4 regions of the Streptomyces sp. QH1-20 genome follow, and region 4 is predicted to be linked to each of the others. Evidence: riboswitches for the same ligand, from Rfam matches in the RefSeq annotation. Region 4 holds a riboswitch; each other region holds the start of a gene.
The links. Region 4 has a riboswitch for cobalamin ahead of AB8O64_RS24090 (ribonucleoside-diphosphate reductase subunit alpha). Riboswitches for the same ligand answer to the same signal wherever they lie in the genome.

Region 1 (7,762 bases), 1.5 Mb from region 4:
TCCGTTGAGCGGGCAATGTCGAGAAACCGGGGCTCCGGCGGGCCGTGCTACGACTCTGGCAGTGGCACTCAGTGTCATCAACCCTGGCGGATTGCCAAGTTCTGTGAATCTTCCCGGGCTTGTCTGCCAACTTTGCCAACTCTGTCAACCTTGCCGAGCTGCCATGGCCGGGGTCCGCTCGCCCCGGCTAGGGTGAGCGCACGGAGCCGGGGGCGGCCGGAGGGGGCCTGGGGTGAGCGGGAACACGAGCGAGGCATGAGCAAGACATACGCGGGGGTGCGACTGCGGCGGCTGCGCGAGGAACGGCGGCTCAGCCAGGCCCAACTGGCCCGGATGCTCGCCATCTCGCCCAGCTACCTCAATCAGATGGAGCACGACTCCCGCCCGCTCACCGTGCCCGTACTGCTGCGGCTCACCGAGGCGTTCGGCGTGGACCCCGGCTTCTTCTCCGAGCGCGACACCGGCCGCGTCCTGGCCGACCTGCGCGAAGCCCTCGCCGACGAGGTGGCCGCCGCCCGTGTCTCGCCCACCGATCTGTCGGAACTCGCCTCCCGGCTGCCCGCCGTGGCGGCGGTGCTGCTCGACCTGGGCCGGCGCAACCAGGCCCTGACCGAGCGGCTCGCGGAGGTCGCCGAGCGCCGCGGCACCGACGACCCGGATCTCCCGCGCTCCGCCCACGAGGAGATCCGCGAGTTCTTCTACCGTCGGCAGAACTACCTTCACACCGTCGACACCGCCGCCGAGGAACTGGCCGCCGAGATCGGCATCCGTCCCGGCGAGGTGCTGCCCGCCCTGGCCGCCCGGCTCGCCGAACGCCACGGGGTCCGCATCGCCGCCGACGCCGACCACCTCCACACCTACGACCCCCGCGCCCGGGTGCTGCACCTGTCGAACCGGCTGCGCCCCGGCCAGCAGGCCTTCCGGATGGCGACCCAGCTCGCCCTGCTCGAGTACGACGGGGAACTCACCCGGCTCGCCTCGGAGGACTACGACGAAGACTCCGCCGTCCGGCCGCTGGCCCGGATCGGCATCGCCAACTACGTCGCCGCCGCGCTGATCCTGCCGTACCGCGAGTTCCACGCCGCGGCGGAGGAGCTGCGGTACGACATCGAGCGGCTCGCCGACCGTTTCGGGCTCGGCTACGAGACCGTCTGCCACCGGCTCAGCACGCTGCAGCGCCCGCGGCTGCGCGGGGTGCCCTTCTCCTTCGTACGGGTCGACCGCGCGGGCAACATGTCCAAACGGCAGTCGGCCACCGGCTTCCACTTCTCCCGGGCCGGCGGCACCTGTCCGCTGTGGAACGTCTACGAGGCGTTCGCCTCTCCCGGCCGCATCCATGTGCAGATCGCGGCCATGCCGGACGGGCAGCGCCATCTGTGGACCGCCCGCACCGTCACCCGGCACCGGGGTGGCTGGGGCGAGCCCGGCAAGACCTTCGCCATCGGGCTCGGCTGCGAGATCCGCCACGCATCCCGGCTCGTCTACTCCGACGGACTCGACCTCGACAACGCCACGGCCGCCACCCCCATCGGCATGGGCTGCCGGATCTGCGAACGCCTGGACTGCCCGCAGCGGGCCGTCCCACCGCTCGGCCGGCCCCTCGCCGTCGACGAGAACCGCAGCACCTTCGTGCCGTACCCGGTGCGGGACGCCGGGCCCCGCTGAACCCGGGCCTTGATCCGGGCCGCTGACACTCCGGGCCGGGAGACCCTGGACTTACTAGGACGTCCAACTATATGTTCGGGGGACAAGGTCCGCGGTGCAGGGAAGCCGGTGTGAATCCGGCACGGTCCCGCCACTGTGACCGGGGAGTTCGTCCTCGCGGTACACGCCACTGACGAGCGGGATGTCGGGAAGGCACGGGGACGCGCGGTGATCCGGGAGTCAGGATACCGGCCGCGGAACGTTCCGTGTTGTCCACGAGGATGGAGCAGACACGCATGGCACCGGTCCGTACCCACGACCCTGGTGATCCGGCGCGGCGAGCGGCTGTTCCCGCTCGCTGACGGTTCCCGGCCCTTCGCGTCCCGCGACCCGTCGGCGGCCGCGCGCAACTCGCGCCCTCCGCCGGACGCTTCGCGCCGTCCTCGGATCTCACCTGACGAGAGCAGGCTCTCCCATGGTCCGTGAACTCACCCATTTCATCGGCGGCAGGCACACCCCGGGAACATCGGGTGCCTACGGCGATGTGTACGACCCCAACACCGGCGCCGTGCAGGCCCGGGTGCCCCTGGCGAACCGGGCCGAGACCGAGGCGGCCGTCGCCGACGCGGCCGAGGCCCAGCGGGAGTGGGGCGAGTGGAACCCGCAGCGCCGGGCCCGCGTCCTGCTGCGGTTCCTCCAGCTCGTCGAGGGCGAGAAGGACTCCCTCGCCCGGCTGCTGTCCTCCGAGCACGGCAAGACCGTCCCCGACGCCCTCGGCGACATACAGCGCGGTCTGGACGTGGTGGAGTTCGCCGCCGGCATCCCGCACCTGCTCAAGGGCGACTTCAGCGACAACGCCGGGACCGGCATCGACGTGCACTCCCTGCGCCGCCCGATCGGCGTGACAGCGGGCATCACCCCGTTCAACTTCCCCGCGATGATCCCGCTGTGGAAGGCCGCCCCGGCCATCGCCTGCGGCAACTCCTTCATCCTCAAGCCCTCCGAGCGCGACCCGTCCGTCCCGCTCCGGCTCGCCGAGCTGTTCCTGGAAGCGGGCCTGCCGCCCGGTGTGCTCAACGTCGTCAACGGAGGCAAGGAAGCCGTCGACACCCTGCTCGAGGACCCGCGGGTGCAGGCGCTCGGCTTCGTCGGCTCGACCCCGATCGCCGCCCGCATCTACGCCACCGCCGCCGCCCACGGCAAGCGGGCCCAGTGCTTCGGCGGCGCCAAGAACCATCTGATCGTGATGCCGGACGCCGACCTCGACCAGGCCGCCGACGCCCTGATCGGCGCGGGCTACGGCTCGGCCGGGGAGCGCTGCATGGCGATCTCCGTCGCCGTGCCCGTCGGCGAGGACACCGCCGACGCGCTGGTCGCCCGCCTCAAGGAGCGGATCGGCACCCTGCGGATCGGCCGGTCCGACGACCCCGAGGCCGACTTCGGCCCCCTCGTCGGCCGCGACGCCGTCGACCGGGTCCGCGGCTATGTGGACCTCGGAGTGGAGGAGGGCGCCGAACTCGTCGTGGACGGGCGCGGCTTCACCCTCGCCGGGCACGAGAACGGCTTCTTCGCCGGCGCCTCCCTCTTCGACCGGGTCACCCCGGACATGCGGATCCACCAGGAGGAGATCTTCGGGCCCGTCCTGTCGGTGGTCCGCGCGGCGGACTACGAGGAGGCGCTGCGGCTGCCCTCCGAGCACGCCTTCGGCAACGGCGTCGCGATCTTCACCCGCGACGGGGACACCGCCCGCGACTTCACCCGGCGCGTGGACACCGGCATGATCGGCGTCAATGTGCCGATCCCCGTGCCGGTCGCGTACCACTCCTTCGGCGGCTGGAAGCGCTCCGGCTTCGGCGACCTGGGCCAGCACGGTCCGGACGCCATCCGCTTCTACACCCGCACCAAGACCGTCACCTCGCGCTGGCCCTCCGGGGTCAAGGAGGGCGCGAGCTTCACCATCCCCACGATGGGATGAGCGCCATGACGACAGGCCTCACCGAGGACCAGCTCGCGCTGGCCGGGACGACGCTGGACTTCGCCCGGGAACACCTCGCCCCGCATGCCGTCGCCTGGGACCAGGACAAACACTTCCCCCTCGACGTGCTGCGCAAGGCCGCGGGCCTCGGTCTCGGCGGCGTCTACGTGCGCGAGGACGCGGGGGGCTCCGGCCTCACCCGCGCGGACGGCGTGCTGATCTTCGAGGTACTGGCCACCGGCTGTCCCTCCATCGCCGGTTATCTCTCCATCCACAACATGGTCGGCTGGATGATCGACCGCTACGGCGACGAAGCCCAGCGCGCCCGTTGGCTGCCCCGGCTGTGCTCGATGGACACCCTCGGCAGCTACTGCCTGACCGAGCCGGGCGCGGGCTCCGACGCCGCCGCGCTGCGGACCCGCGCCGTACGCGACGGGAACTCCTACGTCCTGACGGGCGTGAAGCAGTTCATCTCCGGCGCCGGAGCCGCCGAGGTGTACATCGTCATGGCGCGCACGGGCGGGGAGGGGCCGGGAGGCATCTCCGCGTTCGTCGTCGAACGGGACGACCCCGGGCTGTCCTTCGGCCCCGACGAGAAGAAGATGGGCTGGAACGCCCAGCCCACCCGCCAGGTCGTCCTGGACGGCGTCCGCCTCCCGGCCGACCGCCGGCTCGGCGCCGAGGGCGACGGCTTCCGCATCGCCATGAACGGGCTCAACGGCGGCCGGCTCGGCATCGCCGCCTGCTCCCTCGGCGGCGGACAGAACGCCCTGCACCGCAGCCTGGAATACCTCGCCGACCGGGAGGCCTTCGGGGCACCGCTGCTCGACGCCCAGGCACTGCAGTTCCGCCTCGCCGACATGGCGACCGAACTCGCCGCCGCCCGCGCCCTGGTCCGCCAGGCCGCGGAGGCCCTGGACCGCGGCGACCCCCAGGCGGCGCAGCTGTGCGCCATGGCCAAACGCTTCGCCACCGACACCGGCTACTCCGTCGCCGACCGCGCCCTGCAACTGCACGGCGGCTACGGCTACCTCACCGAGTACGGCATCGAGAAGATCGTCCGAGACCTTCGCGTGCACCGGATCCTGGAAGGAACGAACGAGATCATGCGCCTGATCGTGGCCCGCGGACTGACGGGAGCCGCCCGATGACCCCGACGACGGACGGCAGTGACGACTGCGTACTGCTGCGCACCGAGGGCCGTGCCGCATACCTCACCCTCAACCGGCCCAAGGCCCTCAACGCCCTCAGTCACACCATGGTGCGCCGCGTCGACGAGGCTCTCACCGTCTGGGAGCACGACCCCGCCGTCGAGACCGTCGTGATCAGCGGCGCGGGCGAGCGGGGGCTGTGCGCGGGCGGCGACATCCGGTCCATCCACGCCGACGCCCGCTCCGGCGGCGACGCCTCGGCGGCCTTCTGGCGCGACGAGTACCGGCTCAACGCCCGTATCGCCCGCTACCCCAAGCCGTACGTCGCCCTCATGGACGGAATCGTGATGGGCGGGGGAGTGGGGATCTCGGCCCACGGCAGCGTGCGGATCGTCACCGAGCGCTCCAAGGTCGCGATGCCCGAGACGGGCATCGGTTTCGTGCCCGACGTGGGCGGCACCTATCTGCTGGCCCTCGCCCCCGGGGAGCTCGGCACCCACCTCGGGCTCACCGGGGTGCCCGTGGGCGCTGCGGACGCCCTGCTGTGCGGCCTCGCCGACCACTTCGTACCGGCCGACGCGCTGCCCGCCCTCGCCGCGGACCTCGCCGCCGGGTCCGTACCCGACGTGCTGCCCCGCCACGTCCGCGAGGCACCGCAGGGGCGGCTGGCCGAGGACCGGGAGTGGATCGACCACTGCTACGCGGCCGACACCGTCGAGGAGATCGTCGAACGGCTGCTCGACGCGGGCGTGCCGGCCGCCAAGGAAGCCGCCGGGACGATCCTCGCCAAGTCGCCCACCGCCCTCAAGGTCACTCTCGCCGCGCTGCGCCGCGCCCGGGACCTCGGGCCGCTGGAGCGCGTCCTGGAGCAGGAGTACCGCGTCTCCTGCGCGGCGCTGTCCGCCCCCGACCTGGTGGAGGGCATCCGCGCCCAGGTGATCGACAAGGACCGCGCCCCGCGCTGGTCACCGGCGACGCTCGCGGAGGTCGACGAGGCGGACGTGGACCGGTTCTTCACACCGCTCGGCGCCCGGGAACTCTCCCTCGCCGACGAGGCCCCGCAGGAGGTGCCCTGGTGAGCCCCGTGGACCCCGTGAGCCCCGTGAGTACGGTCGTCGGCTTCGTCGGACTCGGCCACATGGGCGGCCCGATGGCCGCCAACCTCGTCAGGGCCGGGCACCGGGTGCGCGGCTACGACCTGTCGGCCGCGTCCCTGGCAGCCGCTGTGGCCGCCGGTGTCGAGCCGGCCGCCTCGGCGGCTGAAGCCGCCGCGGGCGCGGACGTGGTGATCACCATGCTGCCCGCCGGCCGCCATGTCCTCGCCCTCTACCAGGACGAGGGGCTCCTCGCGGCGGCGACGCCCGGCACCCTCTTCGTCGACTGCTCCACCATCGACGTGGCCGACGCCCGGGCTGCCCACGACGCCGCGGCGCGGGCCGGGCACCGCGCCCTCGACGCGCCCGTCTCGGGCGGGGTGACGGGCGCGGAAGCCGCCACCTTGACCTTCATGGCCGGGGGCGGCGAGGCCGAGTTCGCGCGGGCCGAGCCGCTGCTGTCGGCGATGGGCAAGAAGGCCGTCCACTGCGGAGCGGCAGGCTCCGGTCAGGCCGCGAAGATCTGCAACAACATGATCCTCGGCATCTCGATGATCGCGGTCGGCGAGGCGTTCGTCCTCGGCGAGAGCCTCGGCCTGTCCCACCAGGCCCTCTACGACGTGGCCTCCACCGCGTCCGGCCAGTGCTGGGCCCTCACGGTCAACTGCCCGGTCCCCGGCCCCGTCCCGGGCAGCCCCGCCAACCACGACTACCGGCCCGGCTTCGCCGCGCCCCTGATGGCCAAGGACCTCGGCCTCGCCGCCAACGCCCTCCGCGCGGGCGGGGTGCACGCCGAACTGGGCCTGCGGGCCGCGGAACTGTACGCGCAGTTCGCCGACGGCCCGGGGGCGGCGGAGGACTTCTCCGGGATCGTCCGGACGATCAGGGACCGGTCCACCCAGAACACCGAAGAGAACGGAAGGGCCACCGCATGACCTACGAGACGATCCTCGTCGAGTGCAAGGGCCGCACGGCCCTGATCACCCTCAACCGGCCGAAGGCCCTCAACGCCCTCAACCTCCAGGTCATGAACGAGGTCGTCGAGGCCACGGCCGCACTCGACCGCGACCCCGACATCGGCTGCATCGTCCTCACCGGCTCGCCGAAGGCGTTCGCGGCCGGGGCCGACATCAAGGAGATGCGGCCGCAGGGGTACATGGACATGTACCTCAGCGACTGGTTCACCGCCTGGGACCGGCTCGGTGAACTCCGCACGCCGACCGTCGCGGCCGTCTCCGGCTACGCCCTCGGCGGCGGCTGCGAGCTCGCCATGCTCTGCGACATCCTGCTCGCCTCGGACACGGCGGTCTTCGGCCAGCCGGAGATCAAGCTCGGTGTGATCCCCGGCATCGGCGGCTCCCAGCGGCTGACCCGCGCGGTCGGCAAGGCCAAGGCCATGGAGCTGTGCCTGACCGGCCGCACCATGGACGCGACGGAGGCCGAACGGGCCGGGCTGGTCTCCCGGATCGTCCCGGCGGACGATCTCCTGGCGGAGGCACTCGCGGTCGCGGAGACCGTGGCCGGGATGTCCGCGCCGGTCGCGATGATGGCCAAGGAGGCGGTCAACCGGGCCTTCGAGACGACGCTGGCGGAGGGCGTCCGATTCGAACGCAGGCTCTTCCACGCGGTGTTCGCCGTCGCGGACCAGAAGGAGGGAATGGCGGCGTTCGTGGAGAAGCGACCGCCGGAGTTCACACACCGGTAGGCGGACGAGCGCCTCGTCCCGAAAATCATTCGCCCAGGATTCCGCCATGGGAGAGGCTGCCGTCGGACGATCCACGAACGGGAGCGGGTATTCATGAGCGGGACGATGAGCGGGCTGCTGGCGGCGGGCGACGCGGTGACGGTGAGGCTCGTCAAGGAGCCCCGGCCCGAGGTGCGGTACCCCGCGACCGTCG
Region 2 (7,762 bases), 2.7 Mb from region 4:
CGACGGGCAGGTAGTCGGCGGCGGCGACCGGGCCGGCCGGGCCGCTCCCCCGTGCGGCACGCTCGGCACGCGGCCCGTGGACGATCTCCGCGACGGCCTCGTCGAAGTAGCCGGGCGGCACCGGGAACTGCTCACTGGCCGTCTGCGCCAGGTGCGCCGCCTTGTGCGGGTCGACGGCGAACAGGCTCGTCAGCGGCAGGAAGAGGGCGATGCGCAGACAGGCCAGGGCGTAGCGGTCGACGTCGAAGCCCTTGCGGTCGGCCGGGGCGACGAAGCCGGGGTTGGCGATGGTCTGGCGGCGGCCCTCGTCGATGTGCGCGGCGGCCTCGAAGTCGAGGAGGACAACCGACTCCTCGTCCTCGGCGACCATGATGTTGAACAGGTGCAGGTCGTTGAAGACGATGCCGCGCGCGTGGACGGCGTCGACGGCCTCCTCGACCAGCCGGTACAGCCGCATCGCCCAATCCGTGTAGGCGGCGAGGGCCTCGGCGCCGGGGTCCGGGTCGACGAGGGGGTGCCGCCGGGCGAAGAAGGTGTTGAGCGGCCTGCCCTCGACGAACTCGAGCACCAGGAAGTGGTGGTCGCCGAGGGTGAAGTAGTCGTGCACCTCGGGGGTGTACGGCAGCCCCGACAGCGCGCGCAGGGCGTCCCGTTCGCGCTCCAGCCGGGTCACCGCGTCGGCGCCGTCGGCGGCCAGGCCCGCGTGCGGGCGACCTTCCTTGAGGACGACCTGCCGGTCCGTGCGCAGATCGGTGCCGACGTAGACGCCGCCGCCGTTGGAGAAGTGCAGGGCGCGGTCGATCCGGTACGGGATGTCGCTGACCGTCGTCGCCGAGCGGGCGGCGAGGTGCGGGGCGAGGAAGTCGGGAAGGGTGATCCAGTCCGGGACGTGGAAGGCGGGGTCCCGGCGGTCGGGCACGAGCACCCCGTCGGCGTTCTCGACGGCCGGGCGCAGCTCGCCCTTGTCGTCGTAGCAGTGCCGTTCGGTGAAGCTGCCGTACCGCACGTACACCGGGCCGTCGCCCCAGCGCAGGTCGGTGAGGATGTACGGGCCCGCCTCGCCGGTCAGCAGGGCGTCGAGGTCCTCTGCGATGGCCCGGCACTGCGCGTCGTCGGCGGGGTAGACGGTGATGAACTTCCCGCTGCCGCCCCGGTCGGCGTACTTGGCGTTGCGGGTGTGCAGGAGGTACGGGCTCGGCACGCACTTGAAGGCGATGCGGCGCGGTACGCAGTAGTCCCAGACGGTGGCGAGGATCCGCTCGGCGTTGTCCAGGCACGCGGAGACGTGGATCTTCCAGCCCTGGCTGGGCAGTTGGGCGTCGAGCGGCCGGAAGGCCCGCCAGTCGCCGGAGTCGTGGCGCTGCCAGTCGGCGGGAGGCTCACGGCGGGCGGTCGCGTAGAAGCCGGTGGGGCCGTCGCCGTCGGCGGGCAGGCGGTGCGGGGCGTCGTAGAACCGGCGGTCCGCGTCGCAGTAGACGGCGTAGCCCTTGTTCATCGCACTCCCTCGTCCGGTGACGTCGTGAGGGTTCCACGGCGTCACCGCGAGGGGACAGTCGTGAATGTCATGAACCCGCTATGAGGAACGCACGAGTAACAAGGCAACACATGTTCCGGTTGTTGGCCTCTCCGTTCCGGTTGCCCGCGCCGCCCCGGGCGCCGGTCATGCGTCCTCGGGCGGGAAGACCGCGGCACCGTCCCCGAGGGCCCGCAGGGTGATGGCCTCGACGGGGCAGCTCTCCGCGGCGGCGAGCACGGGCCCGGCCGCGTCGGTCTCCGCCTCGGCCGGGTGGGACTGCCGGGCCGCGTCCAGCCGGAACGCCCACGGTGCGATTCCCGCGCACATCCCCGAGCCGACGCAGACGCTCCGGTCGACCTCCACGTGCCAGCGCTCGGTCATCACGGCGCCTCGTGGCCGGCGGGCAGGTGGATCGTCTTGTGTTCCAGATAGGCGGCGAAGCCCTCGGGCCCGAACTCCCGCCCCAGACCGGAATTCTTGTAGCCGCCGAAGGGGCCGAGCATGTCGAGGCTGAAGGTGTTCACGGAGTACGTGCCGGTGCGCACCCGTCGCGCGACGTCGATGCCGCGCTCGACGTCGCGCGTCCAGACGCTGCCGGAGAGCCCGTAGTCGGAGTCGTCGGCGATGCGGACGGCCTCCTCCTCGTCCTCGTACGGCAGGAGGCAGACGACCGGGCCGAAGATCTCCTCGCGGGCGATCCGCATGGTGTTGGCGACGTCGCCGAAGAGGGTGGGCTCGACGTACCACCCGCGCTCCTGCCCGACGGGCCGGCCGCCCCCGGCGAGGACCTTGGCACCCTCGCGCTGCCCGAGCGCGATGTAGTCCAGCGACCGGCGGCGCTGACGCTCCGCGACGAGCGGGCCGATCTGGGTGGCGGGGTCCAGCGGGTCGCCGACGACGAAGGCGGACGCGGCGGCGGCGAAGCGCTCGGCGAGTTCGTCGTAGTGGGCGCGGGGCGCCAGCACGCGGGTCTGGGCCACACAGGTCTGGCCGTTGTTCATCCAGGCGGCGGGCACGATGCCGGCGACGGCCGCGTCGAGGTCGGCGTCGGGGAGGATGACAGCGGCGGACTTGCCGCCCAGCTCCAGGGTGACGCGGGTGAGGTTGCGGGCGGCGGTCGCCATGACGCGCCGGCCCGCCTCCACGGAGCCGGTGAAGGACACCTTGTCGATGCCGGGGTGCCCGACGAGGTACTCGCCGACCTCACGGCCGGCGGGCAGGATCGACAGCACGCCTTCGGGCAGCCCCGCCCCGGCGACGATCTCCGCGAGCAGATAGGCGTCCAGCGGTGTCTCCGGGGACGGCTTGAGGACGACCGAACAGCCGGCCAGCAGGGCGGGCGCGAGCTTGGCCGCCGCCACGAACTGCGGCGCGTTCCACGGCACGACGGCCGCCACGACACCGACGGGCTCGCGCCGCACGAGCAGCGGCCCGAGGACGCCGGCCCGCCGCTCCTCGTAGGGGAAGTCCCGGGCGACGGTGATCGCGCAGTCCCAGACCATCATGGCGCCGAGCGCCTGCCCGAGGACGCTCCAGGAGTAAGGGGACCCGTTCTGCGCGGAGACGACCCGGGCGATCTCCTCGTGCCGGGCGGCGATCGCGTCCTTGATCCGCGTGACGACCTCGATCCGCTCCCCGAGCGGCCGCCGCGCCCAGGCCCCGCACTCGAACGCCGCCCGCCCCGCCGCGACGGCCCGGTCCACGTCGGCGCGAGTGGCGTGCGGCACCCGCCCGATGACGCGCTCGGTGTGCGGCGAGACGACGTCGATGGTGTCCGTACCGGCCGGATCGGCCATCACCCCGCCGATGAAGAGCTGCCCGTGCTCGATGACTCCACGCATCCGCACCACCTCCACGACGGCCGGGGGTCTGACCGACCCTCGATCTGACGCTGCATCAGAACTGATAGCAGTTCCGATGAGAGGGGGCAACAGTCGCCTCGCGGCGGGCGGGGCGACAGCCGCTGTCGCGGTTGCCGCCGCTGGGTCCGCGGCCCGGATCGCATCGCTGCCCCCTCCTGAGCCGAGGACGAGCGCATCACCGCGCGGCGGCACGGACCCCGTCCGGAACGGACAAGCGCCTCCGGGCCGACGGCCCACCCACCCTGCGGCTCCGCCGCGCCGCGCCCGCGGCGCTCCGAGACACGGCCCCGTCCGGAACGGACAAGCACCCCGGCCTGCCCACACACACCCCCGCCGCGGCGCGGCACCCGCAGGACGGCCACCGCCGCGCGGCGCCCGCGGCGCACCGCTCCGCCGACACGCCCCCGTCCGGAACGGGCAAGCCCCCAGCCCGGCTGCCGCGCCGTCGTCGGCCGACCCGCCCGGAGGGCACCAGGTGTCCGTAAAGCGACAGCTAAAGTGTGCGTGACAACTTCATCCCGCCTCGGAACGGGGAAAGCCGGTGCGAATCCGGCGCTGACCCGCAACCGTGAGCGCGGCCCGCACCCCGGTGCGGTCGTGCGAGCCGGAGCTCCCGCTCCGTGGCGGCAGGTCCCCGGAGCCGGTCGTGCCGCGTGCGGTGCCGTCCGGACACCGGCACCGTCGAGGTATACGGAGCCGACGTCCCGGTGCCACCGCGCGAGGTGCGCGGCTGGGCTGCCGTGCGAGGCTGTGCACCACCCGTAGCACCCAGCCGTATGCCGCCCACCGCTGTGAGACACCCACCGAGAGGCACCGACTTCCATGGCCCCCTCCTTCGCCGTCCACGCGCGCCGCGGCGCCGCGGCCCTGGCCACCGCGGCCGTCCTCAGCGCGGCCGTGGCCCCTGCCGCGTTCGCCGACGGTTCACCGTCCCCGGCCACCGCCCCGGGGCTGTACGGCAAGAAGGACCCGCAGTTCGACGGTGTCTTCCGGCAGTCCCTGGCCCTCCTCGCGCAGAAGGCGACGGACGTCGCCCCGCCGAAGCAGGCCGTCGACTGGCTCGCGGGGCAGCAGTGCGCGGACGGCGGCTTCGCCGCGTACCGCGCGGACACGGCCAAGGCGTGCGACCCCAAGGCCGGTGAGTTCACCGACCAGACCGCCCTCGCCGTGCAGGGCCTCGCGGCCGCCGGCGGGCACGGCGACGCGGTGAAGAAGGGCCTGGGCTGGCTCAAGGCCCACCAGAACGAGGACGGCGGCTGGGGCATGACCCCCGGCTCCCCCAGCGACCCCAACTCCACCTCCACCGCGATCGGCGCGTACGCGGCCACCGGCCAGGACCCCGCCAAGGTGACGGCCAAGGGCGGCAAGAACCCCTACGACGCGCTGATCGGCTTCCAGCTCGGCTGTGACCAGAAGGAGGACGAGCGGGGCGTCTTCGCCTACCCGGACCAGAAGGGCAAGCTCACCCCCAACGACCTGGCCACGACCGCCGCCGCGCTGGCCGCGCTCGGCAAGGGCTACCTCGTCGCGCCCGCCAAGGGCGGCGACATGCCCGTCAAGCCGATGGAGTGCGCCGACGACGAGTCGGCCAAGCCCAAGGACGCGCCGTCCGCCGGTGCCGCCGCGGCCGCCTACCTGGCCGCGAAGATCGACGCGAACGACGGTGCCCTGAAGTCCGCGATGTCGCAGGGCGGGGCCGACCCGGCCCTCACCGCCGACGCCACCCTCGCCCTCGCGGCGGGCGGCCACCGCGACGCCGCGGCCAAGCCGCTGAAGTGGCTCGGCGACGGCGCCAACAAGACCGCCGACTGGGCCAAGGGCGACCCCGGCCGTCTCTCCAAGCTCGTGCTCGCCGCGCACGCCGCCGGCGCCAACCCGCGTGACTTCGCCGGCGTCGACCTGGTGCAGCAGTTGACCGCGACCGGTCCCAAGGCGGAGGCTTCTCCGTCATCGACGGAGACCAAGGACGAGAAGAAGAAGGACGACGACACCATCGGCATCTGGTGGATCGTCGGCATCTTCTTCGTCGCGAGCGTCGGCGTCGGCTTCCTGATCAGCGGCCGCAACAAGAAGCAGCAGCTGTGACGGTGGCGCGTTCCGCCGCGCGAGCCGTCGGCGCGCTGCTGGTCGCCGGGCTCCTCGCCGTCCTGGGGGCCGTGCCCGCGCAGGCGGCGGGGTACCGGTACTGGTCGTTCTGGGAACACACCGGCAGCGACTGGGCGTACGCCACCCAGGGGCCGTCGGTGCTGCGGCCGGACGACGGGGACACCATCGGCTTCCGGTTCGCGGTCAGCGAGGACTCCGCGCGCGCCGCGAAACCCCGCGACAAGGGCGACTTCTCGGCGATCTGCGCCAACACGCCGGCGAAGGACGGCAGCAAGCGCGTCGCGGTCGTCCTCGACTTCGGCATACCCGAGCACGCGCCGGGCGGTGAGCGCCCGCCCCGGCAGCGCACCGCGTGCGCGCAGGTGAGTGAGGACGCCCGCGCAGGTGACGCGCTGGCGGCCGTCGCCGAGCCGCTGCGCTACAACTCCGCGGCACTGCTGTGCGCCATCGCGGGCTACCCGAAGTCGGGCTGCGGTGAGCAGGTGGGCGCGCAGGAGTCCGGGCAGCAGCCGTCCGCCTCCGAGAAGTCCGGCGAGTCCGGCAAGTCCGACGGCGGGGACGACGGCGGTCCTTCCGCCGGTCTGCTCGTCGGTATCGCCACCGTGGTCGTCCTCGGCGCCGCCGCCGTGTGGCAGGCCCGCCGCCGCGCATGAGTGGGACGACCCCGCCGCGGGCCGGCGGCCATCGCACCGGGCGAGCGGGCCCCGCGCCCGTCACCGCACGGGCGGCCGCGCTGCACGCGGGCGCCTGGTGGATATGGGCGCTCGGACTGGCCACCGCCGCCTCGCGCACGACGAACCCGCTGCTGCTCGGCCTGCTGATCGCCGTCGCCGGATACGTGGTGGCCGCGCGCCGCACGGACGCGCCGTGGGCGCGCTCGTACGGGGCGTTCCTCAAGCTCGGGCTGGCCGTGATCGTCATCCGGCTGGTGTTCGCGATCGTGCTCGGCTCGCCGATCCCGGGCACGCACATCCTCGTCACCCTCCCCGAGGTCCCGCTCCCGGACTGGGCGAAGGGGGTGCGGATCGGCGGCCGGGTGACCGCCGAGGGGCTGGTCTTCGCGCTGTACGACGGCTTGAAGCTGGCCACCTTGCTGATCTGCGTCGGCGCGGCCAACGCGCTGGCCAACCCGGCCCGGTTGCTGAAGTCCCTGCCGGCCGCGCTGTACGAGGCGGGGGTGGCCATCGTCGTCGCGATGACCTTCGCACCCAACCTCGTCGCGGACGTCCAGCGGCTGCGTGCCGCCCGCCGGCTGCGCGGCCGCCCGGACCGGGGCCTCAAGGCCCTGCTCCAGGTGGGGCTGCCGGTGCTGGAGGGAGCGCTGGAACGTTCGGTGGCACTGGCGGCGGCCATGGACGCGCGCGGTTACGGCCGCAGCGCCGAGGTGCCGCGCGCCGTCCGGCACACCACGACGGCACTGACGCTGGGCGGGCTGCTGGGCGTCTGCGCCGGGACATACGGCCTGCTCGCCGACCAGGGCGCGGGCTACGGCCTGGCGGTGCTGGTGGCCGGGCTCGCCGCCGCGCTGGCGGGCCTGTGGCTGGGCGGCCGCCGCTCGGTCCGCACCCGCTACCGGCCCGACCGGTGGGGCACGCGCGCGTGGCTGGTGTCCGGCTCGGGCGCGGCGGTCGCGGCCCTGACGATCTGGGCGAGCTCGTACGCCCCGCAGGCCCTGCACCCCCCGGCCGTGCCGCTGACCTCGCCGGAGCTGCCGCTGTGGCCGGCGGCGTCGATCCTGCTCGGCCTGCTGCCGGCGTTCGTGGCGCCGAGGCCGGCCGGCTCACCCACCCATCCACCCCACTCCGAGGAGAACCGGTGATCCACTTCGAGCAGGTGTCGGTCACCTACGACGACGCCGCGGCCCCCTCCTTGCAGGGGGTGGACCTCACCGTCCCCGAAGGGGAGCTGTGCCTGCTCGTCGGGCCGTCCGGCGTCGGCAAGTCGACGCTGCTCGGCACCGTCAGCGGGCTCGTGCCGCACTTCACCGGCGGCACCCTGCACGGCCGGGTCACCGTCGCGGGCCGTGACACCCGCACGCACCGGCCGCGCGAGCTCGCCGACGTCGTCGGCACCGTCGGCCAGGATCCGCTGGCCCACTTCGTCACCGACACCGTCGAGGACGAGCTCGCCTACGGCATGGAGTCCCTGGGCCTCGCGCCCGACGTGATGCGCCGCCGCGTCGAGGAGACCTTGGACCTGCTGGGGCTCGCCACCCTGCGCGACCGCCCCATCGCCACCCTCTCCGGCGGGCAGCAGCAGCGCGTCGCCATCGGCTCGG
Region 3 (7,762 bases), 5.0 Mb from region 4:
AGAGGCCCGGAGAAGTACGGCTCCGCGAAGAGGCGGCCGGTCAGCCGCCGCCCGCCGGCCTCGCGCAGGGCCTCTTCGAGCTCCGGTAAGTCCCGGGCGAGCCAGACGTTCTGGCTGCCGGTTCCGGCGGTGTCCTTCAGGACGGCGGGGAAGCCCACCTCCTTCCCCAGCCGACGCGGGTAGTCGGCGTCGGCCCCCAGGGCTCCGGCCTCCACTGCCCGGCCCCTCGTCAGGCCCGCCTCGTGGAGCAGATTGCGCACCCTTGCCTTGTCCCGCGTCAGCTCCAGCACGGCGGCGTCCAGGCCGGGCAGCCGGAAGCGGGCCGTCAGCTCGGCACCGACCAGCGTCCAGGTGTCGGTCGAGCTGATGAGCCCCCGCAGCCCCGGGAGGCGGGCGAGGTCCGCGGCCACGGCCTCCACGTCGAAGGTGTCGATCTCGACCACGTCGAGGGCCCCGTCCGGCAGCTGCCGCAGTTCGTGCGCGTAGACGAGCGGGTCGCGGGTCAGCAGCCGGATCCGCTCGCCGAGCGCGTCGGCGGCCCGGACCAGGTGCCCCAGGCCGAAAGTGAGGGCTTCCAGGGAGACCACCGTCACGATGCGAGCTCCTTCTGCCGGCCCGGTGCGGGGCTGCGGTTCCAGGCCATCGTCGACCAGGGCATGGACAGGTCCGCCGGCGACGTGATCTCGGCCGGGCCGAGCGCGGCGGTGTCCAGGGCCTCGCGGTGCCGGGCGAAGACCCGCTCGACGTAGCGGTGACCGGTGTCGGCCCCGATCACCAGATGGAGCCGGCCGGGGCAGCGGCGCGCCTCCCAGGAGGCGGCGAGGTAGGCGGCGCCCGTGGACAGGCCGGCGAACACCGCGTGCTCGCGCAGCAGCGCCACGGCCCCCGCCATGGCGTGCTGGAAGTCCATCCAGTGGATCGCGTCGTACAGATGGTGGCGGACGTTGTCGAAGACGATCGAGGAGCCGATGCCGGCGATGATGGCCTCCGGATCGTGGTGGTCCTCACTGCCGAAGGTGACGCTCCCGAAGGGCTGCAGACCGATCAGACGGACCGACGGATCACGCCGGCGCAGATGCTCGACCAGCCCGCCCGTGGAGGCGCCCGACCCGATCCCCCCGACGACGGTCAGCGGCCGGTCCGGGAGCGCGGTGGCGACGATGTCCGCGAACTCCCGGTATCCCAGATAGTGGATGTCGTCGTGGTACTGACGCATCCAGTGGACGTCGGGACGCTCCGCCAGGATCTGCCGCACCCGCGCCACGCGCAGCTCCTGGTCGAGTGCGAGGTTCTTCGACGGGGCGACCTGCTCGACGGTGGCGCCGAGGATCTCCAACTGGGCGCGGGTGGTGGCGTCGACGGTGGTGGACGCGACGATGTGGCAGCGCATGCCGTAGCGGTGACAGGCCAGCGCCAGTGCCTGGGCGTAGATTCCGCTGGAGCTGTCGACGAGGGTCTGCCCGGGCCGGACCGTGCCCCGGTCGAGCAGTCGGCGCACCGCGGCGAGCGCGGAGTAGATCTTCATGGATTCGAAGCGGGCCAGGACCATGCCGTCGGACAGTCGGATCAGGTGCGGGGACTTGAGAGCGTCGGCGATATGGGCGTGTATCACCCGTAGCCTCCTTGGGCGAATGAGCACTGGTGGCCGAGCGTGTGGAAGAAGCCGGACAGTTCGTCCTTGAGCGCGGGGGAGGGGCGGCGGGCGAAGAGATAGCCGACGAGGCAGCCGGTGTGCGCGACGAACACACCGTCCGCCCCGAACTCCTCGCGGTGTGCCAGCACGGTCTCGAACGTGGCTTTGGGCAGCACCTCCTGGGAAAGAGCGGCGCTGGTCGTCGCCGAACGGGCGACAGCCGCGGGATCGGCTGCCGAGAAGCCCTTGAGGAGATCGGTCAGGCAGCGCTCGTAGTCCGCTGACCGCCGCAGGTAGTGCCGCAGCAGCAGCGGGGTCACCGCGGCCGTGTCGACGGTGCCGGCCTCCGTGATGAACGCGGTGTGGAAGGCGATGGCGGTTCCCATGCGGCGGACGACACGGTGCCGGTCACTGAGATACAGCGCGAACTCGTCGAGGAAGACACTGTCCGCGCGTTCGATCGCGGACAGCACCTCGATCACCGCACGCGGGTCGTAGGGCAGCGAGAAGATCCGGAACAGACAGCGCAGCGTCGCCACGATGTCGGCGGTGGAGCTGGCCATGCCCACGCCGACGCGCAGGTCGGAATGGGCACTCCACCGGCCCGGCGGCAGGGTCAGGCCGTAGCGCTCCAGGAACAGCCCGGCGGCCCGCGCCGTCTTCTCCCCGGCCGGCAAGGCCCCCGGAGGGCCGGCACCCCGGGTGAAATGCACCCAGGAGTGCCGGTCGACGGGGAAGGAGACGAGCGCGATGCGTTGCTCGCCCTCGTGTCGGAGCGGCCCCTGGAACAGCTCCCCGAGGGTGCCGTGGCACACCCCCGAGAAGGTCCGCCCGTCCCGTGCACACGGAACGCGGAGCACGGGCCGCGCGTCGACGACGGCTCGATCGGTCTGCGGCGCCGTGCCGACCGCCGTACGGGAGGGCGGGACGGGGGCGCCCCCTTGCCCGGAGGACGTCACCGAGGCGGCCTGGGGGGAGGGCGGCGAGGGACATCGGTCACCAGGGCACTCCTTCGCGCGTCGCCGGGATCCCGGGACCGCTGAGGGCACGCGAAGGAACAGCGGACGCCGCCCGGCACGAGCACGATGCCCACCTGCACCCGCCGGCCCACCCTCGAGGCCACCGCGATCAGCGCGTGCGGGCCGCACGCGCGCAGTGGGCAGGTTTCGGACTCGTGGGCCTGCGAGGTCGCACGCGACCTACCTCGCACCTACCGGCCGTCGCTTCCCGGACCCGTTCTCCCGGACCGGTGCCGATGACGACGTTCGTTCCCACTCACCGTTGCGGGGCAGTCCCGGACTCCCACCGGGTTCCCTCTTACGACGCGGCTGCCAGGCGGACAGCGCGAACCGACTGCGCCTCCAGAGTAAAGGGGCGGACGCGTGTGCGACAGGGGGCCTGACGACCCCACCGGGGTGTGAGGGAAAGGGACTTGGGGCGAAGGGGGCTGGGGGCGACCCCTCGTGTCCACCGACCGGTGGACACGAAGTTCAACCGGTCGAGGCTCATGGCAGCGGCACCCCGGCGACCAGCATGGACACCATGACGACCTTCCCTGTACGTATGGCCCGTTGGAGTGCCGGGCACCCGTGGCGCGCGATAGGCGGCTGGTTCCTGTTCGTCGCCCTGTGTCTCGGCGCCGGGATCTCGGTGGGCGCCAACGCCGCCACCAGTGAGGATTTCCGCGTCGGTGAAGCGGGCCGGGCGGAGGCCATGGCGGCCGGGGGCGGACTGCACCAGAAGCCCGTGGAGCGCGTGCTGATCACCGCGAAGCCCGGCACGGACACGCTCGACCGGACCGCCGCGGACACCGCCGCCCGGGACATCACCGCCCGGATGCGGAAACTTCCCGAAGTCGCCTCCGTGGGCGCGCCCGTGCGCTCGGCCGACGGCAGAGCGGTCCGGGTCGATGTGACCATGAAGGGCCCCGAGCTCGACGGCAAGAAGCACGTCGCACCGCTGCGGGCGCAGACCGCCGCGGTGCGGGCCGCACACCCCGCACTGCGCGTGGAGGAAACCGGCAGCCCCTCCATCAGCAAGGGCGTCGAGAAGCTGCGCGGCGACGACCTCTCCCGCACGGAGATCATCGCGCTGCCCGTCACCCTGATCACCCTGCTGTTCGTCTTCCGCTCCGTGGCGATGGCCACCGTGCCGCTGCTGCTGGCACTCTCCTCGATCGCCGCCGCCATCGGCCTGTCCATGCTGGCCTCGCACGCCTTCCCCGACGCGGGCGTCGGCACCAACGTCATCCTGCTGATCGGCCTGGCCGTCGGCGTCGACTACACCCTCTTCTACCTCAAGCGCGAACGGGAGGAACGCGCCCGGGCGGGCGGCCGGCTCAGCTCGCAGGCCGTGGTGGAACTCGCCGCGGCCACCTCCGGACGGGCCGTCGTGCTCTCCGGGCTCGCCGTCGCCGTCTCCAGCGCGACGCTGTACCTGGTGGACGACGTCATCTTCTCCTCGATCGCCACGGGCGCGATCGTCGTCACCCTGGTCGCCGTGGTCAGCTCGCTCACCGTGCTGCCCGCGCTGCTGGCCACGTTCGGTGAGCGGGCGGAGCGCCGCGCGCTGCGCAAGGCCGCCCGCGCGGCCGGGAGCGGGACCGCACAGCCGAAGCACCCCCGGCAGCCGAAGGGCGGTGCCGGTCGCCTCACCGGGGCCGTCCTGCGCGCCACGAGCAGGCGTCCGGCCGCCACCCTGACCGTCGCCGTCCTCGCGACACTCGCCCTGGCCGCCCCGCTGCTGGACCTCGAACTGACCGACATGGGCCGCGAGACCCACTCCCGCTCCATCCCCGCCATGCAGACGTACGACCGGCTGAACCACGCCTTCCCGGAACTGAAGTCCATGCACCAGGTCGTCGTACGCGCTGAGCCCGCCCTCGCCGACGAAGTGACCGGCGCGCTGCGCGAACTCGCCCGCCGCGCCGAAGCCGACCCGGCCCTCACCGGCACGGCGGAACTGCGCACCTCACCCGACCGGCGCGTCAGCCTCCTGGAACTGCCCGTACCGCACCACGTGAGCTCCGACGCGGCGCAGACATCCCTCGAACGCCTCCGCGGGACGTACGTACCGGCCACCGTCGGCCAGGTGACCGGCGCCCGGACCGCGGTGACCGGGGACGTCGCCCGCTACGCCGACTACCCCGAGCACCAGAAGCAGAAGCTGCCGATCGTCATCGGGTCCCTGCTCCTGGTGACCTTCGCCATGACGGTGTGGGCGTTCCGCTCCGTGCTCCTCGGCCTCATCGGCGTGGCACTGAACCTGCTCTCGGCCGCCGCCTCGCTCGGTCTGCTGGTGCTGGTCTTCCAAGGCGAATGGGCCGAGCCCCTGCTCGACTTCACCTCCACCGGCTCGGTCGGCTCCCGGGTACCGCTGTTCCTGTTCGTGATCCTCTTCGGCCTGTCGATGGACTACCAGGTGTTCGTCATCAGCCGGATCCGGGAGGGTGTGCTCCGCGGTGTGCCGACCCGGCAGGCCGTACTCGAAGGCATCGGCGGCTCGGCGAGTGTGGTGACCAGCGCCGCCTTCGTGATGGTGACGGTGTTCGCCAGCTTCGTGCCCCTGCACATCATGGAGATGAAGCAGATCGGCTTCAGCCTGGCGGTGGCCGTACTGATCGACGCCTTCGTCATCCGTATCGTGATCCTGCCCGCACTCATGCTGCTGCTCGGCGACAGGTGCTGGTGGCCGTCGCGGAACGGTCGCGGAGCACCGCCCGTCGTCCCGGTCGGCCGACCGCTCGAAAACGTAGGCTGACCAGCATGATTCAACGGCCACAGCCCAACGACCGGTTCTGGATACCGACGCTTCACCGGTGGTACACCGTCGCCTGGGTGCTCCTCGGTCTGGCGCCCTCCGTCATCGGTGTGCGGAACGATTCCGGAGCGGCGAAATACTGGTCGCTGGCGCTGCTGGCCGTGATCTCCCTCGGCTACGCCACCCTGCGTCTCTTCCCGGGCAATCCCGTGTGGCGTCCGCGCGTTCATCTGAGTGTCCTCGCCCTCGGTGTGGGGGCGATGGGCGGTCTGCCGGGCGGGGGCGCGGCGCTGTTCATCGTGTCCCTCCCGCAATTCTGGATGTTCGCCGCGAGCCCGGGATCGGCCATTGCCTACAGTGGCGCCGCCGTGGTGGTGACCGTGACCGCCCGGGCCGTTCGGCACACGGAACTCCTCACGGGCAACGTCGCCTTCACCGTCATCGGCTACGCGGCCGGTGTGCTCGTCGGGCTGCTGGTGCATCGCATCGTGCGGCAGAGCGACGAACGTGCCCGCCGACTGAACGCCGAGCTGGAGAACGCCCACCAGCAGCTGGTCGAGGCCCACCAGCGCCAGGGCGCCGCGGAGGAGCGGGAACGGCTCGCGCGGGACATCCACGACACCCTCGCCCAGGGTTTCGCGTCCATCATCGTGCTCGCCGAGGCGGCCCGCTCCGGACTCGGTACCGACCCGGGGAAGAGCGCCCAACAGCTGCTCTCCATCGAGCACACCGCCCGCGAGAACCTCGCCGAAGCGCGCGTCCTGGTCGGCTCCGCCCCCCAGAGCGGCGTCGCCCCCGGCTCGGTCGCCCGCGCCCTGCGCCGCACCCTGGACCGCTTCGCCGAGGACACCGGCCTCACGGTCGACGCGGAGCTGCCGGACGTCGAATGCGACCAGCAGACCCGGATCGCCCTCCTGCGCTGCACGCAGGAGTCGCTGGCCAACATCCGTAAACACGCGGCCGCTTCCACCGTGGGCGTCGTCCTCGCCGACCACGGCTACGGTCTGGAACTGGAGATCACCGACGACGGCCGCGGCTTCGTCGTCGCGGACTCCTGCGGCTTCGGCCTCGACGGCATGCGCAAGCGGCTGGCCGAACTCGGCGGCGAGCTCACGGTCACCAGCTCGGTCGGCGACGGCACCCGCGTCCTCGCCATGGTCCCCACGAACGGTCAGGTGTGACATGACGGCTGTGACAGCGACAGAAGGAAACCTCCGCATCATCGTGGTGGACGACCATACGGTGATGCGCGCCGGCGTGGTCGCCCTGCTGGCCTCGGAGCCCACCATCGACATCGTCGGCGAGGCGGGCAACGGCCGGGAGGCCGTCGAGCTCGCCCGGCGCCTTGAACCCGATGTGGCCCTGATCGACCTGCGCATGCCGGTCCTCGACGGGGTGGCCGCCACCAGGGAAATCGTGGCGGGCCAAACCGGGACGCGTGTTCTGATCCTGACGACGTACGACACCGACGTCGAGATCGAGCGCGCGGTCGAGGCGGGCGCCATCGGCTACCTCCTCAAGGACACCACGCGCGAGCAACTCGTCGACGCCATCCGCTCCGCAGCCCGGGGCGAAACCGTCCTGGCCCCCCGGGTCGCGCAACGGCTCATGGCCAGAATGCGGCAACCCGCCCCGGTCGCCCTGACCGCACGGGAGCGGGACGTACTGAACGCGGTCGCCGACGGCCTGTCCAACGCCGACATCGGCAAACGCCTGGCCATCGCGGAAGCCACGGTGAAGACGCACCTGCTGCGTGTCTTCGCGAAGCTCGATGTCAGCGACCGCACGCACGCGGTGGTCACAGCCCTCGAACGCGGCCTGCTCAGCCGCCTGGAGCGGGGGTAGGCGCGGGGGCGGGAGCAGGGCGGGGGAACGAGGTCGCGGACGGGTCCGCACACCTGCCATGGTGTCCGTCATGAGTTCCGAGCCGATCGACCGGACCCGCCACTACGACCCGGGAAGGGGATTGGTGCAGTTCACCGGCTGCATCATCGTGGTCTGCCCCCGGTGCGGCGGGTCCGCGCTCGTCGTACCCGGCCCCGGTCTTCCTGAGCCACGCCACTTCGGCGAGTTGCTGTTCCAGCCGCGGCGCCTGACGTGTGCGGGGTGCGGTGCCGTCGACGGCTGGGAACCCGAGGCGCGGGGCGCCGGCGTGGTCGGCGCCGTGCCGGGTGGTACGCACGACCCGTTCTTCCGGCGGCCGCTGTGGCTCCAGACCCGCTGTGCCGGGCACATCCTGTGGGCGTACAACGAGGAGCACGTCGACGAACTGGGCGCGCACATCGGAGCCCGGTTGCGTGAACGGGGAGGCATGCGTCCCACGATGGCCATGTTCGCCCGGCTGCCACGGTGGATGCGGGCGGCCGGCAA
Region 4 (7,762 bases):
TGGACCGCACCGCCCTGACCCCCGCCATCGGCCGCCCGCTCGTCGTCGTGGTCCGCGACGCCGCCCGGCACACGTGGATGTCGGACGCGCTGAACCGTCTGCTGACCGGCCGCCCGGATGCCGTCGTGATCGAAATGGGCGTCCCCGGCAGTACGTCCCCCGGCGCCGTCCACCTCGCCACCCACGGCGCGACCCGCGTCTCGGGCCAGGCGGCAGCGGAACTCCTCGCCGGAGTAGCCGATTCGACGTCCCCGGCGAATTGACCCGGTCCGGCCGCCGGGAGGAACGCACCAAGGAATTCCCGCAGCGGAAAGCAAGGGGGGAATCACGGGAAAGGCCGAATGGAATGCGAATCCGGCTGCCGTGAATCCGGTGCGGAGTGCAGGCGATGAAATGGCTGACGCCGTGCGGACGCGAATCCCGGATCCCGTCGGGCGCGACTTCGAAAGGGTCACACCACTCCGGGAAACTCCCATAGCGGAGGCCCGCACCCAGAGGGGTGCGGGCCCCAGCCGCAAAGTACGCGTCAGCGTCAGGCGGGAACGATGTTCTCGGCCGTCGGGCCCTTCGGGCTCGGCACGATGTCGAAGGTGACCTTTTGGCCTTCGAGCAGCTCACGGAAGTCTTGAGCTGCGATGTTCGAGAAGTGGGCGAACACGTCGGCACCGCCGCCGTCCTGCTCGATGAAGCCGAAACCCTTGGCCGCGTTGAACCACTTCACGGTGCCTGACGCCATGCCGTATCTCCTATGGTGCAGTACGCCGGCACCCGCGATGTACGGATACCGGGTCGCCGCGATGAGGCCCGCCCCAAAAAATGACCGGCAGTACGAAAGCGCTTTCCAGTGGCTGAAAGTGCCGAGGAAGGCGCTTGAAGTTCGGGAACACAACTACAACTGAGCTCGACAGTAGCATGCCGGCAACAGCCCACGTAGGGTACGTAATTCCACTCTGTTAGTTGCGGTAAAAACACTCCGCGCGCGACGTGCTGAACCCTCACCTCGCGGCCATAGATATTGGTCTACCCGAAGTGCAAACTCTCAGGAAGTGCGGTCGCTCTTCGGGCGCGCACGACCTCAGACCGCGGGTGGTGGATTCACCGACTCGGCGGCACGCCGGTATTCCGCATTGAGGCGCTGGGCTTCCTCGAGCTGATCCTCGAGGATGACGATGCGGCAGGCGGCCTCGATCGGGGTGCCCTGGTCGACGAGTTCGCGGGCGCGGGCGGCGATGCGCAGCTGGTAGCGGGAGTAGCGGCGGTGACCCCCCTTGGAACGGAGCGGGGTGATCAGGCGGGCTTCGCCGATGGCGCGGAGGAAGCCCTGGGTGGTGCCGAGTAGCTCGGCGGCCCGGCCCATGGTGTAGGCGGGGTAGTCGTCGTCATCGAGACGGCCGAACGAGTCGTCTGCTGTCATCTGCACCTCTCCGTGGAACGCATGGAGGGGCCCTGGTGCCATATGGCACCAGGGCCCCGAAGGAACTGCTACACCATCTGCCGACCCTAGTACTGCGTCGGCCTTCCGTTTCCGCAGACCCGACCGAGATGCTGCCGGGGGTGCGGGGATCGCGGTTGCTTGACCGGAGACCACCTCACTGTCGATGTCCTGCGGTACCCGGACTCAGCGATCCGCCCGGGCGATCCTGATGGCGCGGGGCTCCTCCGTTCTTCCCTCTGTATGAGCTACTACTTGCCGAACTGCCCGATGCGCGCGTCCGCAGCCGACGCCTTCACCGGGGTGCTGCTCACTGACTGCACTGCTGGGTACTGCGAACTGCACTTACTGAACCGCTACCGCGGTCCTGTCCACGGCGGCCCCTGATCACTGCGGGCCACCCGGTCCGGTCGTCAGTCCCGTCGCCGTCCTGCAACAACCCTGGCTTCGAAACTCCACCACCGCACCGTCCTGCGAACTACGGTGCTGCTGCCCGGCAGTTCATCTCTGCCGGGCCTTGCTCGATCTCGGCTACAAGAGAAACCATAACCACACCGGCACCCAATGTCTACTCTGACCGACATAGATTTTTGTGTGCCGATCGGAGAGATAGTCGCCTTCGATCACAGACGGGGCACGTGGCGACCGCTCCAGCCCGGGGCCCCGCTTCGAGCAGCGCCGTGACGCCGGCCTCGGGGCCGCGTACGAACGCGTGCGGGCCCGACGTCACCGCCTGCCGCATCGCTCTCGGGCCTGAAATTGCCATACCGATATGCGGACAGGGGGTGACGCCCAGTAGCACCCTCCCCTAGATTTCCTGCGCATCACGCAGTGATCACACAGGGGGGAGTCACCACCATGACGGAACCACCGACCGAACCACCCGCCGAGCCTCTCGCCGGGTCGGCAGCGCAGCTGCCCCAGCAGTCGACGACGTCACCGTCCACGGTGTCGTCGGAGGGCGGCCCCAAGGGTGGGCGTACGGCATCCGCCGTCACCGTGCCCATGGTCGTCGCGGGGGTGTGTCTGGCCATCCCCTTCGGCGCGATGCTGTGGGTCGACTCCTACTCCCGGCTCACCCCCACGTTCATCGGCATGCCGTTCTTCTACTGGTACCAGATGCTGTGGGTGGTCCTCTCGACCGCGCTCACCGTTGTCGCGTATGTGATCGTCAGGCGCCAGGAGCGCGCCCGCAAGGGTGGTGAGCGGCGGTGAAGGACGGCGTGAACGGCGTGGCGCTCGCCGTCTTCATCTTCTTCTTCCTGGTCGTCACCGTCATGGGCTTCGTCGCCTCCAGGTGGCGGCGCGCGGAGAACGCGAACAATCTCGACGAGTGGGGGCTGGGCGGGCGCTCGTTCGGCACCTGGGTCACCTGGTTCCTGCTGGGCGGCGACCTCTATACCGCGTACACCTTCGTGGCCGTCCCGGCGGCTATCTACGCGGGCGGCGCGGCGGGGTTCTTCGCGGTGCCGTACACGATCCTCTGTTATCCGCTGGTGTTCACCTTCCTGCCCCGGCTGTGGTCGGTCTCGCACAAGCACGGCTATGTCACCTCGTCGGACTTCGTCCGCGGCCGGTTCGGGTCCAAGGGGCTGTCGCTGGCCCTCGCGCTGACCGGCATCCTCGCGACGATGCCGTACATCGCGCTCCAGCTCGTCGGCATCCAGGCCGTCCTGGACGTGATGGGCGTCGGCGGCGGGTCGAACTGGTTCATGAAGGACCTGCCGCTGCTGATCGCCTTCGGCGTGCTCGCCGCCTATACCTATTCCTCCGGGCTGCGGGCGCCGGCGCTGATCGCCTTCGTCAAGGACGCGCTGATCTACATCGTGATCATCGTGGCGATCGTCTACATCCCGATCAAGCTCGGCGGCTTCGACGACATCTTCGCCAAGGCGGGCGAGGCGTTCGCGGTCGAGAACCCGGCGACCGGCAAGCCGCGCGGTTCCCTGGTGACCGGGCCGGAGGCGCAGTGGGCGTACGCGACGCTCGCCCTCGGGTCGGCGATGGCGCTCTTCCTCTATCCCCACTCGGTGACGGCGGTCCTCTCCAGCCGCAGCCGCAACGTCATCCGCCGGAACACCACGATCCTGCCGCTGTACTCGCTGATGCTCGGGCTGCTGGCGATCCTCGGCTTCATGGCGCTCGCCGCCGGGGTCAAGGTCAAGAACGGCCAGCTGGCCATCCCGCAACTCTTCGAGAACATGTTCCCGGACTGGTTCACGGGCGTCGCCTTCGCCGCGATCGGGATCGGCGCGCTCGTCCCGGCGGCCATCATGTCGATTGCCGCCGCGAATCTGTTCACCCGCAACATCTACAAGGACTTCATCAGGCCGGACGCCACGCCCGAGCACGAGGCGAAGGTCTCCAAGCTCTCCTCGCTGCTGGTGAAGGTCGGCGCGCTGGCCTTCGTGCTCACCATGGACAAGACCGTCGCGATCAACTTCCAGCTGCTCGGCGGCATCTGGATCCTGCAGACCGTCCCGGCCCTGGTGGGCGGGCTCTTCACCCGCTGGTGCCACCGCTGGGCGCTGCTCGGCGGCTGGGCGGCCGGAATGATCTACGGCACCTGGCGGGCGTACGACACGCCGAGCGCGACGCAGGACCACTTCGGCAACACGAACCTCATCCCGCTCATCGGTGAGAAGGGTTACATCGGCCTCACGGCCTTCGTCCTCAACGTCATCGTGGTGATCGTCCTCACCTTCGTGCTCAGGAAGCTCGGCGCCCCGGACGGCGTGGACCAGACGAAGGCGTCGGACTACACCGCCGACGCGGGTGACCCGGGCGTGGTGGAGAAGCTCCCGGCGGCCACCGCGGGAGCACCCGGCGGCCACTGACCCCCACACCCCCGACCGCGCCTCTGAGGCCGCCGCTCCCCGACGAACAGGGGGGCGGCGGCCTTCGCCTTGCGGGTGCCGCCCCGACGCTCGCAGAGGCCCTTCGGGGGGCTTCGGGGGAGGCCTCCGAGGGCCGTGACGGGGGCTCAGGCGATAAGCGATTCGAGGTCCAACACCCGGGCGCTCTAGCACATTCCGCACCCAGCTCATTACCGCGCGACACAACATGTGGGGGCGCGTACGAGTGGCAGCACTAGATGTATGCTCGTCCTCGCTGTCGCCGCAGGGGAATCCGGTGGAAATCCGGAACTGTCCCGCAACGGTGTATGTGTGCGGTTTTACGTACCCAGAGTCCGAGGACCTGCCGACAGCGCGCCCGCCTCCGAGCCTCCGCTCGGAACAGGGCGTCGAATTCGTCCGGGTCTCGCGGGTTGGGCCGGTGGACGCTGCGTGGCATGCCCTGGTGCAGGGGTGTCCCCGTACGCGCCCGTCGCGCCCGCCCGCCCGGCCCACACCACTGCCGAGCGAGGGAGAGCCCCACGTGACCATCGCGCCCGCCGATCCGGTCTCAGCGACAGCGGAAGCGACCGGCGGCCCCGGGACCGCGCTGCTGCGCACCCTGACCGACCTCACCGCCGATCTGCCCGCCACCGACCCCGGCAAGGTCGCCGCCGCCGCACTGCGCGGCCGGCACCCGGGCTCGGACGAGGCCGAGTTGCGGTCCCTGGCCACCGAGGCCGCCGCCGGGCTCATCGCCGAGGAGCCGGAGTACTCCCGGCTCGCCGCGCGACTGCTCACGCGTGCGATCGCCGACGAGGCGGCCGGACAGGGCGCGCTCTCCTTCTCCGCCTCCGTCGCGGTCGGCCACCGCGAGGGCCTGATCGCCGACGAGACGGCCGCGTTCGTCGTGACGCACGCCGAGCGCCTGGACGCCCTCGTGGACGCCGCGCTCGCCGACGGCGCCGACGACCGCTTCGGCTACTTCGGTCTGCGCACCCTGCACAGCCGCTACCTGCTGCGCCACCCCATCACCCGCCAGGTCGTCGAGACCCCGCAGCACTTCCTGCTGCGCGTGGCCTGCGGCCTCGCCGAGGACCACTCGACGCGGGCCCTGGACGACGTGGCCGAGCTGTACCGGCTGACCAGCACGCTCTCCTACCTGCCGTCCTCCCCCACGCTCTTCAACTCCGGCACCCGGCACCCGCAGATGTCCTCCTGCTACCTGCTGGACTCGCCGCTGGACGAGCTGGACTCGATCTACGACCGCTACCACCAGGTGGCGCGGCTGTCGAAGCACGCCGGCGGCATCGGCCTGTCGTACTCGCGCATCCGCTCGCGCGGCTCGCTGATCCGCGGCACCAACGGCCACTCCAACGGCATCGTGCCGTTCCTGCGCACGCTGGACGCCTCCGTCGCCGCCGTCAACCAGGGCGGCCGGCGCAAGGGCGCGGCCTGTGTCTACCTGGAGACCTGGCACGCGGACATCGAGGAGTTCCTGGAGCTCCGCGACAACACCGGTGAGGAGGCCCGCCGCACGCACAACCTCAACACCGCGCACTGGATCCCGGACGAGTTCATGCGCCGCGTCGAGGCGGACTCCGACTGGTCGCTGTTCTCCCCCGCCGACACCCCCGAGCTGGTCGACCTGTGGGGCGACGAGTTCGACGCGGCGTACCGCAAGGCCGAGGCCGACGGCAAGGCGATCAAGACGATCCCCGCGCGCGTGCTGTACTCCCGGATGATGCGCACCCTCGCGCAGACCGGCAACGGCTGGATGACCTTCAAGGACGCGTCCAACCGCACCGCGAACCAGACCGCCGAGCCCGGCAAGGTCGTCCACTCCTCGAACCTCTGCACCGAGATCCTCGAGGTCACCGACGACGGCGAGACGGCCGTCTGCAACCTCGGTTCGGTCAACCTGGCGCAGCACCTGGGCGCCGACGGCGAGATGGACTGGGAGAAGCTGGACCGCACGGTCCGCACTGCCGTGACCTTCCTCGACCGCGTCGTGGACATCAACTTCTACCCGACCGAGCAGGCCGGGAACTCCAACAGCCGCTGGCGTCCGGTGGGCCTGGGCCTCATGGGTCTCCAGGACGTCTTCTTCCGGCTGCGGCTGCCCTTCGACTCCGCCGAGGCGAAGGAGCTGTCCACCCGGATCTCCGAGCGCATCATGCTCGCGGCGTACGAGGCGTCCGCCGACCTCGCCGAGCGGCACGGCCCGCACCCGGCCTGGTCCGCGACCCGCACCGCGCGCGGCGTGCTGCACCCCGACCACTACCCGAACGCCGAGCAGCGCTGGGCCGACCGCTGGGACGCGCTGCGCGCCCGGATCGCGAAGACGGGCATGCGCAACTCGCTGCTGCTCGCCATCGCGCCGACGGCCACCATCGCCTCCATCGCGGGTGTGTACGAGTGCATCGAGCCGCAGGTCTCCAACCTCTTCAAGCGCGAGACGCTCAGCGGTGAGTTCCTCCAGGTCAACACCTACCTGGTGGAGGACCTGAAGCAGCTCGGCGTGTGGGACCGCACCACGCGTGACGCGATGACGGACGCCAACGGCTCGATCCAGGACATGAACTGGATCCCCAAGGAGGTGCGCGACCTCTACCGCACCGCCTGGGAGATCCCGCAGCGCGCCCTGATCGACATGGCCGCGGCCCGTACGCCGTACCTGGACCAGAGCCAGTCGCTGAACCTCTTCATGGCCTCGCCCACCATCGGCAAGCTCAGCTCGATGTACGCGTACGCCTGGAAGCAGGGCATCAAGACGACGTACTACCTGCGCTCGCGTCCGGCGACCCGGATCGCCCGCTCGGCCGGCGCCGCCGCCACCATCCCCGTACAGCAGGTCGCGACCCCGGACGCCGACGCCGTCGCCTGCTCCCTTGAGAACCCCGAGTCCTGCGAGGCATGCCAGTAATGTCGTCCGAACAGAAGAACCTGCTCGACCCCGGGTTCGAGCTGACGCTGCGCCCGATGCGGTACCCGGACTTCTACGACCGCTACCGCGACGCGATCAAGAACACCTGGACCGTCGAGGAGGTCGACCTCCACTCGGACGTCGCCGACCTCGCCAAGCTGTCCCCGGGTGAGCAGCACATGATCGGCCGCCTCGTCGCGTTCTTCGCGACCGGCGACTCGATCGTGGCGAACAACCTCGTCCTCACGCTGTACAAGCACATCAACTCCCCCGAGGCGCGGCTGTACCTGTCGCGGCAGCTCTTCGAGGAGGCCGTGCACGTCCAGTTCTATCTGACGCTGCTGGACACCTACCTCCCCGACCCGGAGGACCGTGCCGCCGCCTTCGACGCGGTCGAGAACATCCCCTCGATCCGTGAGAAGGCCCAGTTCTGCTTCAAGTGGATCAATGAGGTCGAGAAGCTGGAGCGGCTGGAGACGAAGGCCGACCGCCGTCGCTTCCTGCTGAACCTGATCTGCTTCGCGGCGTGCATCGAGGGCCTGTTCTTCTACGGCGCCTTCGCCTACGTGT

Region 1: linked by a shared signal. The riboswitch ahead of AB8O64_RS30720 (CoA-acylating methylmalonate-semialdehyde dehydrogenase) and the one ahead of AB8O64_RS24090 (ribonucleoside-diphosphate reductase subunit alpha) in region 4 are both predicted to bind cobalamin.
Region 2: linked by a shared signal. The riboswitch ahead of AB8O64_RS11520 (prenyltransferase/squalene oxidase repeat-containing protein) and the one ahead of AB8O64_RS24090 (ribonucleoside-diphosphate reductase subunit alpha) in region 4 are both predicted to bind cobalamin.
Region 3: linked by a shared signal. The riboswitch ahead of AB8O64_RS01620 (hypothetical protein) and the one ahead of AB8O64_RS24090 (ribonucleoside-diphosphate reductase subunit alpha) in region 4 are both predicted to bind cobalamin.

Annotation. Positions count from the first base shown of each region.
Region 1 covers NZ_CP166299.1:6,814,269-6,822,030, forward strand. Annotated here, with positions in the region: gene AB8O64_RS30715 (short-chain fatty acyl-CoA regulator family protein) at 256-1,665, shown strand; cobalamin riboswitch at 1,734-1,916, shown strand; gene AB8O64_RS30720 (CoA-acylating methylmalonate-semialdehyde dehydrogenase) at 2,120-3,619, shown strand; gene AB8O64_RS30725 (acyl-CoA dehydrogenase family protein) at 3,616-4,770, shown strand; gene AB8O64_RS30730 (enoyl-CoA hydratase/isomerase family protein) at 4,767-5,849, shown strand; gene mmsB (3-hydroxyisobutyrate dehydrogenase) at 5,873-6,799, shown strand; gene AB8O64_RS30740 (enoyl-CoA hydratase) at 6,796-7,569, shown strand; gene AB8O64_RS30745 (DUF402 domain-containing protein) at 7,663-7,762, shown strand, end outside.
Region 2 covers NZ_CP166299.1:2,561,715-2,569,476, forward strand. Annotated here, with positions in the region: gene lanKC (class III lanthionine synthetase LanKC) at 1-1,495, opposite strand, end outside; gene AB8O64_RS11510 (ferredoxin) at 1,661-1,897, opposite strand; gene AB8O64_RS11515 (aldehyde dehydrogenase) at 1,897-3,357, opposite strand; cobalamin riboswitch at 3,860-4,014, shown strand; gene AB8O64_RS11520 (prenyltransferase/squalene oxidase repeat-containing protein) at 4,201-5,463, shown strand; gene AB8O64_RS11525 (SCO2322 family protein) at 5,460-6,137, shown strand; gene AB8O64_RS11530 (energy-coupling factor transporter transmembrane component T) at 6,134-7,303, shown strand; gene AB8O64_RS11535 (ABC transporter ATP-binding protein) at 7,300-7,762, shown strand, end outside.
Region 3 covers NZ_CP166299.1:326,019-333,780, reverse strand. Annotated here, with positions in the region: gene AB8O64_RS01630 (ATP-grasp domain-containing protein) at 1-593, opposite strand, end outside; gene AB8O64_RS01625 (cysteine synthase family protein) at 590-1,612, opposite strand; gene AB8O64_RS01620 (hypothetical protein) at 1,609-2,592, opposite strand; cobalamin riboswitch at 2,774-3,002, opposite strand; gene AB8O64_RS01615 (MMPL family transporter) at 3,176-5,392, shown strand; gene AB8O64_RS01610 (sensor histidine kinase) at 5,398-6,573, shown strand; gene AB8O64_RS01605 (response regulator) at 6,575-7,237, shown strand; gene AB8O64_RS01600 (hypothetical protein) at 7,308-7,762, shown strand, end outside.
Region 4 covers NZ_CP166299.1:5,289,760-5,297,521, reverse strand. Annotated here, with positions in the region: gene AB8O64_RS24115 (glycoside hydrolase family 3 protein) at 1-263, shown strand, start outside; gene AB8O64_RS24110 (cold-shock protein) at 533-736, opposite strand; gene AB8O64_RS24105 (MerR family transcriptional regulator) at 1,076-1,414, opposite strand; gene AB8O64_RS24100 (DUF3311 domain-containing protein) at 2,438-2,647, shown strand; gene mctP (monocarboxylate uptake permease MctP) at 2,644-4,269, shown strand; cobalamin riboswitch at 4,514-4,653, shown strand; gene AB8O64_RS24090 (ribonucleoside-diphosphate reductase subunit alpha) at 4,811-7,192, shown strand; gene AB8O64_RS24085 (ribonucleotide-diphosphate reductase subunit beta) at 7,183-7,762, shown strand, end outside.